3 linked regions of the Phenylobacterium zucineum HLK1 genome follow. The protein of the gene in region 1 interacts with the protein of each later gene in a pairwise test. Links are inferred from orthologs where the notes say so. Each region holds a gene or a part of one and is shown on either strand. Other genes may lie near its edges. The genes, in order: rlmB, PHZ_RS08680 and tsaE.

Region 1 (3,791 bases):
TGGACCGCGATCAAGACCGACCGCGACCGCGCCGCGGTGGCGGTGCGCTACGGCCTGAACCTGGCGGCCCTGTTCGCCAAGGTCTCCGAGCCCTTCATCCCGTTCGCCGCCGAGAAGGTGTCGCTGGCGCTGGGCGAGCCGTTCCCGGCGGCCTGGCCGGCGCAGGACGGCGAGGGGCTGCTGACGGCGCTGGAGCCGGGACGCAGGATCGCCGCGCCCGAGGTGCTGTTCCGCAAGATCGAGGAGACCCAGGTCGCCGAATGGCGCGAGCGCTTCGGCGGGCCGGAGGCGGCCGAGACCGCCTGACGGAGCCTAGTGCGCCTCGCCGCCGCCGCCGTTCCTGTGGCGCAGGTGGGTGGCGACCTCCTCGGGCGTGATGTCCATGAAGTCCGGGACCACGGCGTTGTATTCGGCCGTGCGGTTCAGGTCGATCGCGATGGTCCGGTGGCCCTCCCACATCATGTGGAGCGCCACGTAGAGGACGATGACGAGGCCGACGAAGCCGATCCAGCGGTACTTGTGCAGCAGGCGGGCGATGGCGTGGGCGGCGACGCCCATCAGCGCGATCGACAGCACCAGGCCGAACACCAGGATGCCCGGGTGCTCCCGGGCGGCGCCGGCCACCGCCAGCACGTTGTCCAGCGACATCGAGACGTCGGCGATCAGGATCTGGATGAAGGCGTCCTTGAACGACTTCGCGGGCCGGTCGGTGGGCTCGGTGGCCGGGTCGGCGTCGAGGACGGCTTCGGCGTCGGCCTCGTCGTCGACCGCCTGGTTGCGCAGCTCCTTCCACATCTTCCAGCAGACCCAGAGCAGCAGCAGGCCGCCCGCGAAGAGCAGGCCGATGACGCCCAGGAGCTGGGTGGTGATCAGCGCAAAGCCGATGCGGGTGACCACCGCCGCCCCCAGCCCCCACAGGATCGCCTTGCGCCGCTGTTCCGGCGGCAGGCCGCCGGCGGCCAGGCCCACGGCGACGGCGTTGTCGCCGGCCAGGACCAGGTCGATCATCAGGACTTGCAGGAGGGCGGAGAGGGCGCCGGGGCTGAGCAGCTCTTCGAACATCGCGCCTCAATGCTTCAGCGGGCGACTGGCTGCAACTGTTCAGCCTCGCGGACGGCTGGCCTCGTAGAGCGCGATGGCCGCCGCGTTCGAGACGTTGAGGCTCTCGAAGCCGCCGGGCATGGGGATGCGGGCCAGCTCGTCGCAGCGTTCGGCCACCAGCCGGCGAAGGCCCTCGCCCTCCGACCCCAGCACCAGCACGACGGGCGAGCCGTCCAGCACTTCGCCGAGGCTGCGCTCGCCGCCGCCCGCCAGGCCCACCGTGCGCCAGCCGGCGTCGATCAGCTCGTCCAGGGCGCGGGACAGGTTCACCACGTGGGCGACCGGCGTCCGCTCGACGGCGCCCGCGGCGGCCTTGGCCAGGGCGCCGGTCAGCTTGGGCGCGTGGCGGTCCTGCAGGATGAGGCCCGCCGCGCCGAATGCGGCGGCGGAGCGGAGAATCGCCCCGACGTTCTGCGGGTCGGTCACCTGGTCCAGCATCAGCAGCACCGCGCCGGGCCGGGGTTCGAAGTCGGCGAGGTCGGCCTCGGGGAGGGGGGCAGGGCGCAGCGCCACCCCCTGGTGCACCGCCCCCTGCGGCAGGGCCTGGGCGATGGCGTGGTTGTCGGCGGGCTCGAGCGCCTTCAGCCGGCCGAATCGCGCCTCGATCTGCTTCGCCTTCTCTGGCGTGGCGAGCAGCCGCAGCGGGGCGCCGCGGCGGGGATTGGCCAGGGCGGCCTCCACCGCGTGCCAGCCCCAGATCCACTCGTCGGACGGGGCTTCGCGGGGCTTGCGGAAGCCGCTTTGCGGGCGGAATTTTTTCCCACGTCGGGCGTCGTTGCGTTCAGGGATCGAGGCCACTATAAGACGCGCTCCAAATCGGGGACCCCGGACGGGCCGCCGCTTTCTAGGACTGTGCAGACGGCGCTCAATAGGCCCCTCGCATCCCGGAGCGGAAGCATTTTCCGGGGAGCTCGAAGAGGCTCCGAGCGCGCTGGGGGAATGTCCCGAGTGGCAAAGGGGGCGGACTGTAAATCCGCTGGCGTAAGCCTTCGTAGGTTCGAGTCCTACTTCCCCCACCACGCGCCGGCCAACATTAGGAGATGCGGCGACCCCGCAGCGGTTTGGGCGGGTATAGCACAATGGTAGTGCAGCAGCCTTCCAAGCTGAGGATGCGGGTTCGATTCCCGCTACCCGCTCCAGCTCCTTGATTAGACAGTATCAACAAACGCCGGCAGGACCCTGATGGCCAAAGAGAAGTTTGAACGCACGAAGCCGCACTGCAACATCGGCACGATTGGTCACGTTGACCACGGCAAGACGACGCTGACGGCGGCGATCACGATCACGCTGGCGAAGTCTGGTGGTGCGACGGCGAAGAACTACGCCGACATCGACGCGGCGCCGGAAGAGAAGGCGCGCGGGATCACGATCAACACGGCGCACGTGGAATACGAGACGGCGAACCGTCACTACGCGCACGTGGACTGCCCTGGCCACGCCGACTACGTGAAGAACATGATCACGGGCGCGGCGCAGATGGACGGCGCGATCCTGGTGGTGAGCGCTGCGGACGGTCCGATGCCGCAGACCCGCGAGCACATCCTGCTGGCGCGTCAGGTGGGCGTGCCGGCGCTGGTGGTGTTCATGAACAAGGTCGACATGGTCGACGACGCCGAGCTGCTGGACCTGGTGGAGATGGAAGTGCGCGAGCTGCTTTCGTCGTACCAGTTCCCGGGCGACGACATCCCGATCGTGAAGGGCTCGGCCCTGGCGGCGGTCGAGGGCCGTGACCCGCAGATCGGCGAGGAGCGGATCCTGGAGCTGATGGCGGCGGTGGACAGCTACATCCCGCAGCCGGAGCGTCCGATCGACCAGCCGTTCCTGATGCCGGTGGAAGACGTCTTTTCGATCTCGGGCCGCGGCACGGTTGTGACGGGCCGGATCGAGAAGGGCATCGTGAAGGTCGGCGACGAAGTGGAGATCGTCGGCATCCGCGAAGTGCAGAAGACGACCTGCACGGGCGTGGAGATGTTCCGCAAGCTGCTGGACCAGGGCCAGGCGGGCGACAACGTGGGCGTGCTGCTGCGCGGCACGAAGCGCGAGGACGTGGAGCGCGGCCAGGTGCTGTGCAAGCCGGGCTCGATCACCCCGCACACCGAGTTCATGGCCGAGGCCTACATCCTGACGAAGGAAGAGGGCGGCCGTCACACCCCGTTCTTCACGAACTACCGTCCGCAGTTCTACTTCCGGACGACGGACGTGACGGGGATCATCAAGCTGAAGGAAGGCGTGGAGATGATCATGCCCGGCGACAACGCCGAGCTGCTCGTCGAGCTGATCACGCCGATCGCCATGGACCAGGGCCTGCGCTTCGCGATCCGCGAAGGCGGCCGGACCGTCGGCGCCGGCGTCGTGGCCAAGATCATCAAGTAAGGCCGCTAAAGCCCGTCATCCCCGGCCCACGGAGCGGCGAAGCCGCGAAGGCCGAGCCGGGGAGCCAACTCGAAGAGGCCGCCGGGTCACCCCGGCGGCCTTTTCTCATTCTGCGTCGGCGCCGGGCGGCCGGCGGGGCTTCACGCCCTCGGTCTGGTCGGTCTCAGCCTGGTTGGGCGCATGAGCCTCCCCCTGGCTCTCGCCCGAGGCGGGATCGGTGAAGGTCTTGGGCGTGGCGGCCTGGCCTTCCGCGCCCTTCGGCTCGGAGGCGGTGCGTTGCGGGCGGCCGGGCTTCTGCTCGTCGTCGCGGTTCCAGG
Region 2 (3,699 bases), 390 kb from region 1 along the record:
GACGATCGCCTGGCGCACGCCGGCCAGGCCCTTGCCCGCCTCGCCCGGGCTGCGGATCCAGTCCCCGTCCCAGACCAGGATGGCCCGCCCGCCGGCCCCGGTGCGATGCGCCTGCGCCACCGCGGCGCGCACCTCCGGGTCCCGCCGCAGCGCCGCCTGCAGCCGCCGGACCATGTCGCAGGGCTCCCCGCCGTCGCCCACGCCAGAGCCGGTCCCGGTCCCCGAGCCGCGCCCCGATCCCGCCGTCCTCGCCCCGACGAGCGCGGCCTCGCCCACCGTCGCCAGGGTCTCCACCGGGACCGGCGGGGCCTCGGGCGCCAGCAGCGGCTCCACGTCGGGCGGCGGCGGCCGGACCGCCCGGCGCACCGGCCGGCGCGGCGGCGCCTCGGCGGCCTTGGCCGGGGCCGCCGCGGGCGAGCCGCCGGGTTTCGGCGTTTCCGGGGGCTTCGGCGGCGGCGGCGGCGGAGGCGGCGGCGGCGGGCGCACCAGACTGACCACGATCGGCTCGGGCTCGATCCGCGGGGCCTCGTCCCGGGCGCCGACCACGATGGCCAGTGGAATCGCCAGGTGCGCGGCCAGGCTCAGGGCCGTCGCCCAGATCCGCCGCCTTCGACGCCGCCCCGCCTCGGTCCGCCCGCTCATGCGCAAGGCTGAGCATGCGCCTCGGGCAGGATCGTGGCCCGATTTAAGGCCAAGCTGCCCTGTTCCGGCCACGGTCGCGTCATGCCGAAGCCACCAGGGCCGGGAACCTAAGCATTGGCTCACGCCTTGGGGGTGGGGTTCTATGGCTAGAAGGAACCTCGAATTGAACAATGGGAAGTTTAGGGCGGCCACGGTGACCGGCGTCCTGCTGCTGGCCGGCGTCGCCGTCAGCGGCTGCGCCAGCCACCGCTTCGTCCGCGATCAGGTCGCCGTGGTGGACACCCGGGTGACCGGAGTGGAGGGCACCGCCGGGGAAGCGCTCGCGCGCGCCAACGCGGCCCACAAGCTGGCGGAGGGCAAGTTCCTCTACCAGGTCGTGCTGTCGGACGATTCGGTGAAGTTCCCGGTCGACCGCCACGCCCTCTCGCCCGAGGCCGAGGCCCGCCTCAACGAGCTGGCCGAGCGGCTGAAGAGCGAGAACCGCAACGTCTACCTCGAGATCCAGGGTCACACCGACTCCACCGGCCCCGAGGCCTACAACGACCAGCTCGGCGAAGCCCGGGCCGAGGCCGTGCGCAAGCATCTGGCCAAGGCGGGCGTCGCCCTCAACCGGATGGGCACGATCTCGTACGGCGAGGAGGCTCCCGTGGCCTCAAACGACACCGCCGAGGGCCGGGCCCAGAACCGGCGCGTGGAGATCATCGTCCTCAGCTGACGGGCCGCGGAGGAGGCTCCGGCCTCCTCCGCCTCACCGGGCGTTCAGCGGTCCTCGTAGAGGCGCCGCAGGACGGCCGGCGCGAGGCCGGGCAGGTCCTCGGAAATCAGGCCGGGCCCATGCAGCTCGGCCGCCTCGGCGTGGATCCAGGCCGCCGCGCAGGCCGCCTCGAAGCTCTCCATGCCCTGGGCCACCAGCCCGCCGATGAAGCCCGCCAGCACGTCGCCCGAACCGGCCGTGGCCAGCCAGGGCGAGCCGTTCACGTTCACCGCCGCCCGGCCGTCCGGCGCGGCGACGACCGTGTCCGCGCCTTTCAGCAGCACGACCGCCCCCGCCTTCTCGGCCGCCCGCCGGGCCGCCGAGATGCGCTCGGGCGCGCCCGACAGCAGCCCCGGGAACAGCCGCTCGAACTCGCCGGGATGCGGCGTCAGCACGTCGTCCCGGTCCAGCACCGAGAACAGCTCCTCGGGATCGTCGCGGAAGACGGTGATGGCGTCGGCGTCCAGCACCAGCGCCGCCCCCGTTCGGGCCAGGGCCAGCACGTTCAGCAGGGTGTTCTCGCTCACCCCCGCGGCCGGGCCGATCACCGCCGCGTCCACCTGCGCCGCGGCCTGCTCCAGCTCCTGGTCGGTCTCGAAGGGCCGCAGCATCACCGCCTCCAGGTGGGCGACGTTCGGGGCCAGGGCGTCGGGCGGCGAATGGACGGTGACGAGGCCGGCGCCGATCCGCAGGCCCGCGCGGGCGGCCAGGCGCGCCGCGCCGGTGCTCCACGCCTCGCCGCTCACCACGATCATCCGGCCCCGGTCGTGCTTGTGCGAGGCCGCCGTCGGCCAGGGGAAGCGGTCCAGCCACAGCTCGGGCCCGTTCTCCACCAGCCGCGAGGTCGTCCCTCCCCCGCCGGGCTCTCCCCCGCCCATCTCTCCCAGGCCGATGTCGGCCACCACCACCTCGCCGCACAGGCCCTTGCCGGGCTCCAGCACGTGGGCGGGCTTGCGGGCGTGGAAGGTGACGGTCAGGCGCGCGCAGGCCGCCGGGCCCACGGGCCGGCCGGTGTCGCCCGGCAACCCCGAGGGGATGTCCACCGCCACCACCTTCTCGGGCCGCTCGGCGAGCCGCTGGACGGCCGCCGCGGCGACCCCGTCCAGCGGGCGCGTCAGGCCCGCGCCGAACAGCGCATCGACGAACAGCGCCGGCTCCAGCGTTCCCGCCAGCGGCGCCATCGGGCCGTCCCACTGCGCGGCGGCGTCCCGGGCGTCCTCGGTGGCCGGTTCGGCGAGCGCCCTCACCTCCACCGGCCAGCCGCGGGCCTTCAGCACGCGCGCGACCACATAGCCGTCGCCGCCGTTGTTGCCGGGGCCGCACAGCACCACCGTCGGCTGCGGGCGGAAGCGGGCGCAGACGGCGTCGGCCACCGCCGTCCCCGCGCGCTCCATCAGCACGCTTCCGGGCGTGCCGGCGGCGATGGCGGCGCGGTCGGCCTCGGTGATCTCGGCGACCGTCAGGATCGGACGTGCGGGCAAACTCGGCTCCCAGGCTCCCTGCGGCCGGTCATCCCCCGCCACGCCCCCGCGTGCAAGCCCCCTGCCCCTAGAGCACGCTCGTCTGGGCCTCGGCGCCCTTGCGCACCAGGCGCAGCGCCGCGCCATCCGTCTCCAGCACGGTGATCGAGGCGTGGTCGGGGAGGAAGGCCAGCACCTGCTCCACGCCGGTCAGGCGCGAGACCGCCGCGTTGATCGCCACATAGTGCGAGAACACCGCCACGCCGCCCAGGCCCGTCAGCCGCTCGACGATCGCCTCTCGCCAGGCGCGGTAGTCCAGGTCGCCCTCGATCTCGCCCCAGGTCCCGGCGAAGGCCCGGCGCAGCCAGTCGGGCCGCTGCTCGGGCGCCAGGTCCTTCGGCGTCGGGATCTCGCCCACCACCGGGTCCACCAGCAGCTCCACGCCCAGCGCCGCCGCCGTCGGCTGGGCCGTCTCGCGGCAGCGGCGCAGGGGCGAGCTCGCCACCCGCACCGGCCGCTCGTCGCCGGGCAGGCCCAGCAGCCAGTCCCGGGCGGCCTCGGCCTGGGCCAGCCCCTGCGGGTCCAGGCCCGGGTCGTCGTCGTGGCCGCCCCAGGTGGAGGCCGGCCGGCCGTGTCGGATCAGGTAGAGGCGGGCCATGCGGCTAGTCCGGTGTGAACAGGTTGGTCTGGCCGTCCGGCGCGGGGCCCACGGTCCCGCTCCGGCCCACCTGCTCCGAGACCTCCATGGCGGCCAGCAGCTGCGGGTCCTGCGGCGTGTTAGCGGCGAAGCGGCGCCCCGCCTCGTCGCGGCCCACCACGATGGCCGTGAACGGCCCCTCCCGC
Region 3 (3,861 bases), 1.2 Mb from region 1 along the record:
TCGCCGTGCACGACGTTCAGCACGCCCGCGGGCGCGCCGGCCTCCATCATCAGCTCGGCCAGGCGCACCGGCACCGTCGGATCCTTCTCCGACGGCTTCAGGATGAAGCTGTTGCCCGTCGCGATGGCGATGCCGAACATCCACATCGGGATCATGGCCGGGAAGTTGAACGGGGTGATCCCCGCGCAGACGCCCAGCGGCTGGCGCATCGAATAGACGTCGATCCCGGGGCCCGCGCCCTCGGTGTACTCGCCCTTCAGCACGTGCGGGATGCCGCAGGCGAACTCGATGACCTCCAGGCCGCGCTGGATGTCGCCCTTGGAGTCGGCGATCACCTTGCCGTGCTCGGACGACAGGATCTCGGCCAGCTCGTCCATGCGGGCTTCCACCAGCCGCTTGAACTCGAACATGACCCGGGCGCGCCGCTGCGGATTGACCAGGGCCCAGGTCTGCTGCGCCCGCAGCGCCGACTGGACCGCCTTGTCGAGCTCGGCCTCGGTCGCCAGGGCGACGCGGGCCTGCACCTCGCCGGTGTTGGGGTTGAACACGTCGCCGAAGCGGCCGGACTGGCCTGCAACGGGCGCGCCGTCGATGAAATGGGTGATGTCTCGCATGGCCGGCGTTCTACGCCCAACGCCCCGGAGCGCCTAGCTTCCGTTGCGGGAGGCGCCGCCCGGCGCTTGCCCGCGAGCGGGACGGCGGCGCATGTTCCGCCCATGACCGCGTTGAGCCACGCCCCGGCCCTGGCGCGCCCGAGGGGCGCCGACCACATCGTGGACGCCCTGATCGCCGAGCGCGCGCCGAAGCTGTCGGGCTCGGCCGCCTGGCCCGTGCTGCGCCCGCTGCTCTACGCCCTGCTGGACTACGGCAAGGCGCGGCGGATGGCCGACGCGATCGCCCCGCTCCCCGGCCGCGCGGCCCTGGAGCACGTCTCCGAGCTGCTGTCGGTGCAGGTGGCGGCCAGCGGACTCGACCGCGTGCCCGCGCAGGGCCGGGCGATCGTGGTCTGCAACCACCCCACCGGCATCGCCGACGGCGTGGCCGTCTACGACGCGCTGAAGGCCCTGCGCCCCGACATCTGCTTCTACGCCAACGCCGACGCCCACCGGGTCTGCCCCGGCTTCGAGGAGGTGCTGATCCCCGTGGAATGGGTCGAGGGCAAGCGCACCCGCGAGCGCACGCGCCTGACCCTGCAGCTGACCCGCGAGGCGATGGAGGCCGAGCGGTGCCTGGTGATCTTCCCAGCCGGCCGGCTGGCGCGCCGGCAGCCCGACGGGGGGCTCGCCGATCCGCCCTGGGCGCCGTCGGCGGTCTCGCTGGCCCGGAAGTACGAGGCGCCCGTCGTGCCGGTCCACGTGGCGGGCCCCTGGTCGACGCTGTTCCACTTCTTCCACGGGCTCTCGCAGGAGCTGCGCGACATCACCCTCTTCCACGAGCTGCTGAACAAGCGCGGGCGCCGCTTCGACCTGACGGTCGGCCATCCCGTCGCGCCCGAACGCCTGGCCGGGGATCCCGCCGAGGCGACGCTGGCGCTCAAGGCGCACGTCGAGGGGATCCTTCCCGCCGATCCGGACCGGGCCTTCGCATGATCCTCGCGGCCGAGGGCGAGTTCCGCCTCGACGACGAGGCGGCCACGGCGCGGCTGGGCGCGGCGATCGCGGCCGGGCTGAAGCCGGGCGAGGCGGTCTGCCTCTCCGGGCCGCTGGGGGCCGGCAAGTCCACCCTGGCCCGGGCCCTGGTGCGGGCGCTGACGACGCCGGCCGAGGACGTCCCCTCGCCCACCTTCACCCTGGTGCAGTTCTACGAGGGCCCGCGACTGAAGGTCGCCCACTTCGACCTCTATCGCCTCTCGAACCCGGACGAGGCCTATGAGATCGGTCTGGACGAGGCGCTGGACGAGGGCGCGGCGGTGGTCGAATGGCCCGAGCGGCTGGAGGGCCGCCTCCCGCCCGACCGACTCGATGTAGAGATCGCGCTCTCGGAAGACGACGCAGACGGCAGGCGCGTGCGGCTCACACCGCATGGCGCCTGGGAAGGACGAGGGCTTGAGTTCCGCGCCTGACATCTCGGACCGCGAGGCCCTGAAGGCCGGGTTCCTGCGCGCCGCCGGCTTCGGCCAGGCGCGCCGCCAGCCGCTGGGCGGCGACGCCTCGACGCGCAGCTACGAGCGCCTGTTCGCCCCCGACGGCCGGACGTTCATCTTCATGGACCAGCCGCCGGCGCTGGAGAGCGTGGTCTGCCCGCCCAGGGCCACGCCGGAGGAGCGCCGGGCGCTCGGCTACAACGCGGCCGCGCGCCTGGCGGCTGGCTCGGTGGCCGCCTTCGTCACCACCGCCGCCTTCCTGCGCGAGCGCGGTCTCTCGGCGCCGCAGATCCTGGCCCACGACGTCGAGGCCGGCCTCGCGGTGCTGGAGGACCTCGGCGATGGCCTGTTCGCCACCCTGATCGCCCAGGGGCAGGCCGAGGCGCCGCTCTACGAGGCGGCCGTCGATGTGCAGGTCGCCATGCAGGCCGAACCGCCGCCGGACGTGCTGCGCGCCGACGGCTGCGCGTGGCCGCTGCTCACCTACGACGCGCTGGCGCTCAAGGTCGCCACCGACACCTTCCTCGAGTTCTGGCCGAGGTTCGCCGGCCTGCCGGAGTTCGGCCCCGAGGCGGTGGCGGAATGGGAGGCCCTGTGGGCGCCGGTCTGGGTCTGGGGCGAGGCCGGCGCCTCGGTCTTCACCCACCGCGACTTCCACGCCCAGAACCTGCTCTGGCTTCCCGAGCGCGCGGGAGCCGCGCGCGTCGGCCTGCTCGATTTCCAGGACGCCCTGAAGGCCCATCCGGCCTGGGATCTCCTGCACCTGCTGCAGGACGCCCGCCGCGACGTCTCGCCCGAGCTCGAAGCCGTCATGCTGGAGCGCTACCTGCGGGCCCGGCCGGATCTCGACGCCAGCCGGTTCCTTTTCGAGTATCGGGCGCTGGCCGCCTCCAACGCCGCGCGCATCCTCGGCCGGGTGTTCGCCCGGCAGGCGCTGCTGGGGCGGCCGCAGTACAAGGCCTTCATGCCGCGCACCTGGCGCTACCTGGAGCGCAACCTGCAGGATCCCGAGCTCGCCGGCCTGAAGGCCTGGTTCGACCGCCACGTTCCGCCCGAGGCCCGCGCGTGAGCCAGGCGCCCACGACGGCGATGGTGCTGGCGGCGGGGCTCGGCACCCGCATGCGGCCGCTGACGGACACCACGCCCAAGTGCCTGGTCCCGGTGGCGGGCCGGCCGCTGATCGACCACGTGCTGGACGAGTTGGTCGCCGCCGGCGTCACCCGCGCCGTGGTCAACGTCCACCACTTCGCCGACCAGGTGGAGGCGCACCTGGCGCGCCGCACGGACCTCGAGATCCGCATCTCCGACGAGCGGGCCGAGCTGCTGGATTCCGGCGGCGGCATCCAGCACGCCCGGCCGCTGCTGGGCGATGAGCCGATCTTCGTCGCCAACATCGACTCGCTGTGGATCACCGAGGGCGAGCCGCCGCTGGAGACCCTGAAGCGGGTCTGGGACCCGGCGGCCATGGACATCCTCCTGCTGCTGGTCCGCCGCGGCCACGGCCTGGGCTTCGAGGGGCCCAACGGCTTCTTCATGGACGCGCAGGGCCGACTGACCCATTCGGTCGCGCCCAAGCCGCCGACGCCCTACGCCAACACCGGCTTCGGCATCCTCAAGCCCCAGGTCCTCGACGCCTCGCCCAGGACGGGCCCGTTCTCGATCCTGCCGGTCTGGCATGAGCTGCAGGCCGCAGGCCGGCTCCGCGGCGTGGCCATGGACGCTTTCTGGATGCACGTGGGCGACCCCGCCGCGCGCGAGGCGGCGGAGCAGAGGCTGTC

Evidence for each region.
Region 2: the proteins of rlmB (region 1) and PHZ_RS08680 interact in binary tests that used the Escherichia coli proteins (3 or more experiments, as listed by UniProt). The link is inferred for Phenylobacterium zucineum HLK1 from one-to-one orthologs.
Region 3: the proteins of rlmB (region 1) and tsaE interact in binary tests that used the Escherichia coli proteins (3 or more experiments, as listed by UniProt). The link is inferred for Phenylobacterium zucineum HLK1 from one-to-one orthologs.

The regions. Positions count from the first base shown.
Region 1 is NC_011144.1:1,392,015-1,395,805, forward strand. What follows is about bases 1-2,902. They hold rlmB (23S rRNA (guanosine(2251)-2'-O)-methyltransferase RlmB), read right to left. Parts: upstream 1,900-2,902; coding sequence 1,102-1,899; downstream 1-1,101. Other genes in these bases: metG (methionine--tRNA ligase), read left to right, coding at 1-306; PHZ_RS06680 (TerC family protein), read right to left, coding at 313-1,062; tuf (elongation factor Tu), read left to right, coding at 2,284-2,902. Outside these bases: more of tuf, read left to right, coding at 2,903-3,474; PHZ_RS06705 (hypothetical protein), read right to left, coding at 3,580-3,791. UniProt on the Escherichia coli protein: Specifically methylates the ribose of guanosine 2251 in 23S rRNA.
Region 2 is NC_011144.1:1,777,448-1,781,146, reverse strand. What follows is about bases 640-3,449. They hold PHZ_RS08680 (bifunctional ADP-dependent NAD(P)H-hydrate dehydratase/NAD(P)H-hydrate epimerase), read right to left. Parts: upstream 2,878-3,449; coding sequence 1,402-2,877; downstream 640-1,401. Other genes in these bases: PHZ_RS08675 (histidine phosphatase family protein), read right to left, coding at 2,945-3,449; PHZ_RS08685 (OmpA family protein), read left to right, coding at 785-1,357; PHZ_RS08690 (hypothetical protein), read right to left, coding at 640-642. In the rest of the region: more of PHZ_RS08690, read right to left, coding at 1-639; more of PHZ_RS08675, read right to left, coding at 3,450-3,514; PHZ_RS08670 (acetyl-CoA acetyltransferase), read right to left, coding at 3,519-3,699. UniProt on the Escherichia coli protein: Bifunctional enzyme that catalyzes the epimerization of the S- and R-forms of NAD(P)HX and the dehydration of the S-form of NAD(P)HX at the expense of ADP, which is converted to AMP.
Region 3 is NC_011144.1:199,424-203,284, reverse strand. What follows is about bases 352-3,323. They hold tsaE (tRNA (adenosine(37)-N6)-threonylcarbamoyltransferase complex ATPase subunit type 1 TsaE), read left to right. Parts: upstream 352-1,585; coding sequence 1,586-2,062; downstream 2,063-3,323. Other genes in these bases: PHZ_RS01100 (nucleotidyltransferase family protein), read left to right, coding at 3,149-3,323; amgK (N-acetylmuramate/N-acetylglucosamine kinase AmgK), read left to right, coding at 2,046-3,152; PHZ_RS01115 (GNAT family N-acetyltransferase), read left to right, coding at 717-1,589; PHZ_RS01120 (CoA-acylating methylmalonate-semialdehyde dehydrogenase), read right to left, coding at 352-614. In the rest of the region: more of PHZ_RS01120, read right to left, coding at 1-351; more of PHZ_RS01100, read left to right, coding at 3,324-3,861. UniProt on the Escherichia coli protein: Required for the formation of a threonylcarbamoyl group on adenosine at position 37 (t(6)A37) in tRNAs that read codons beginning with adenine.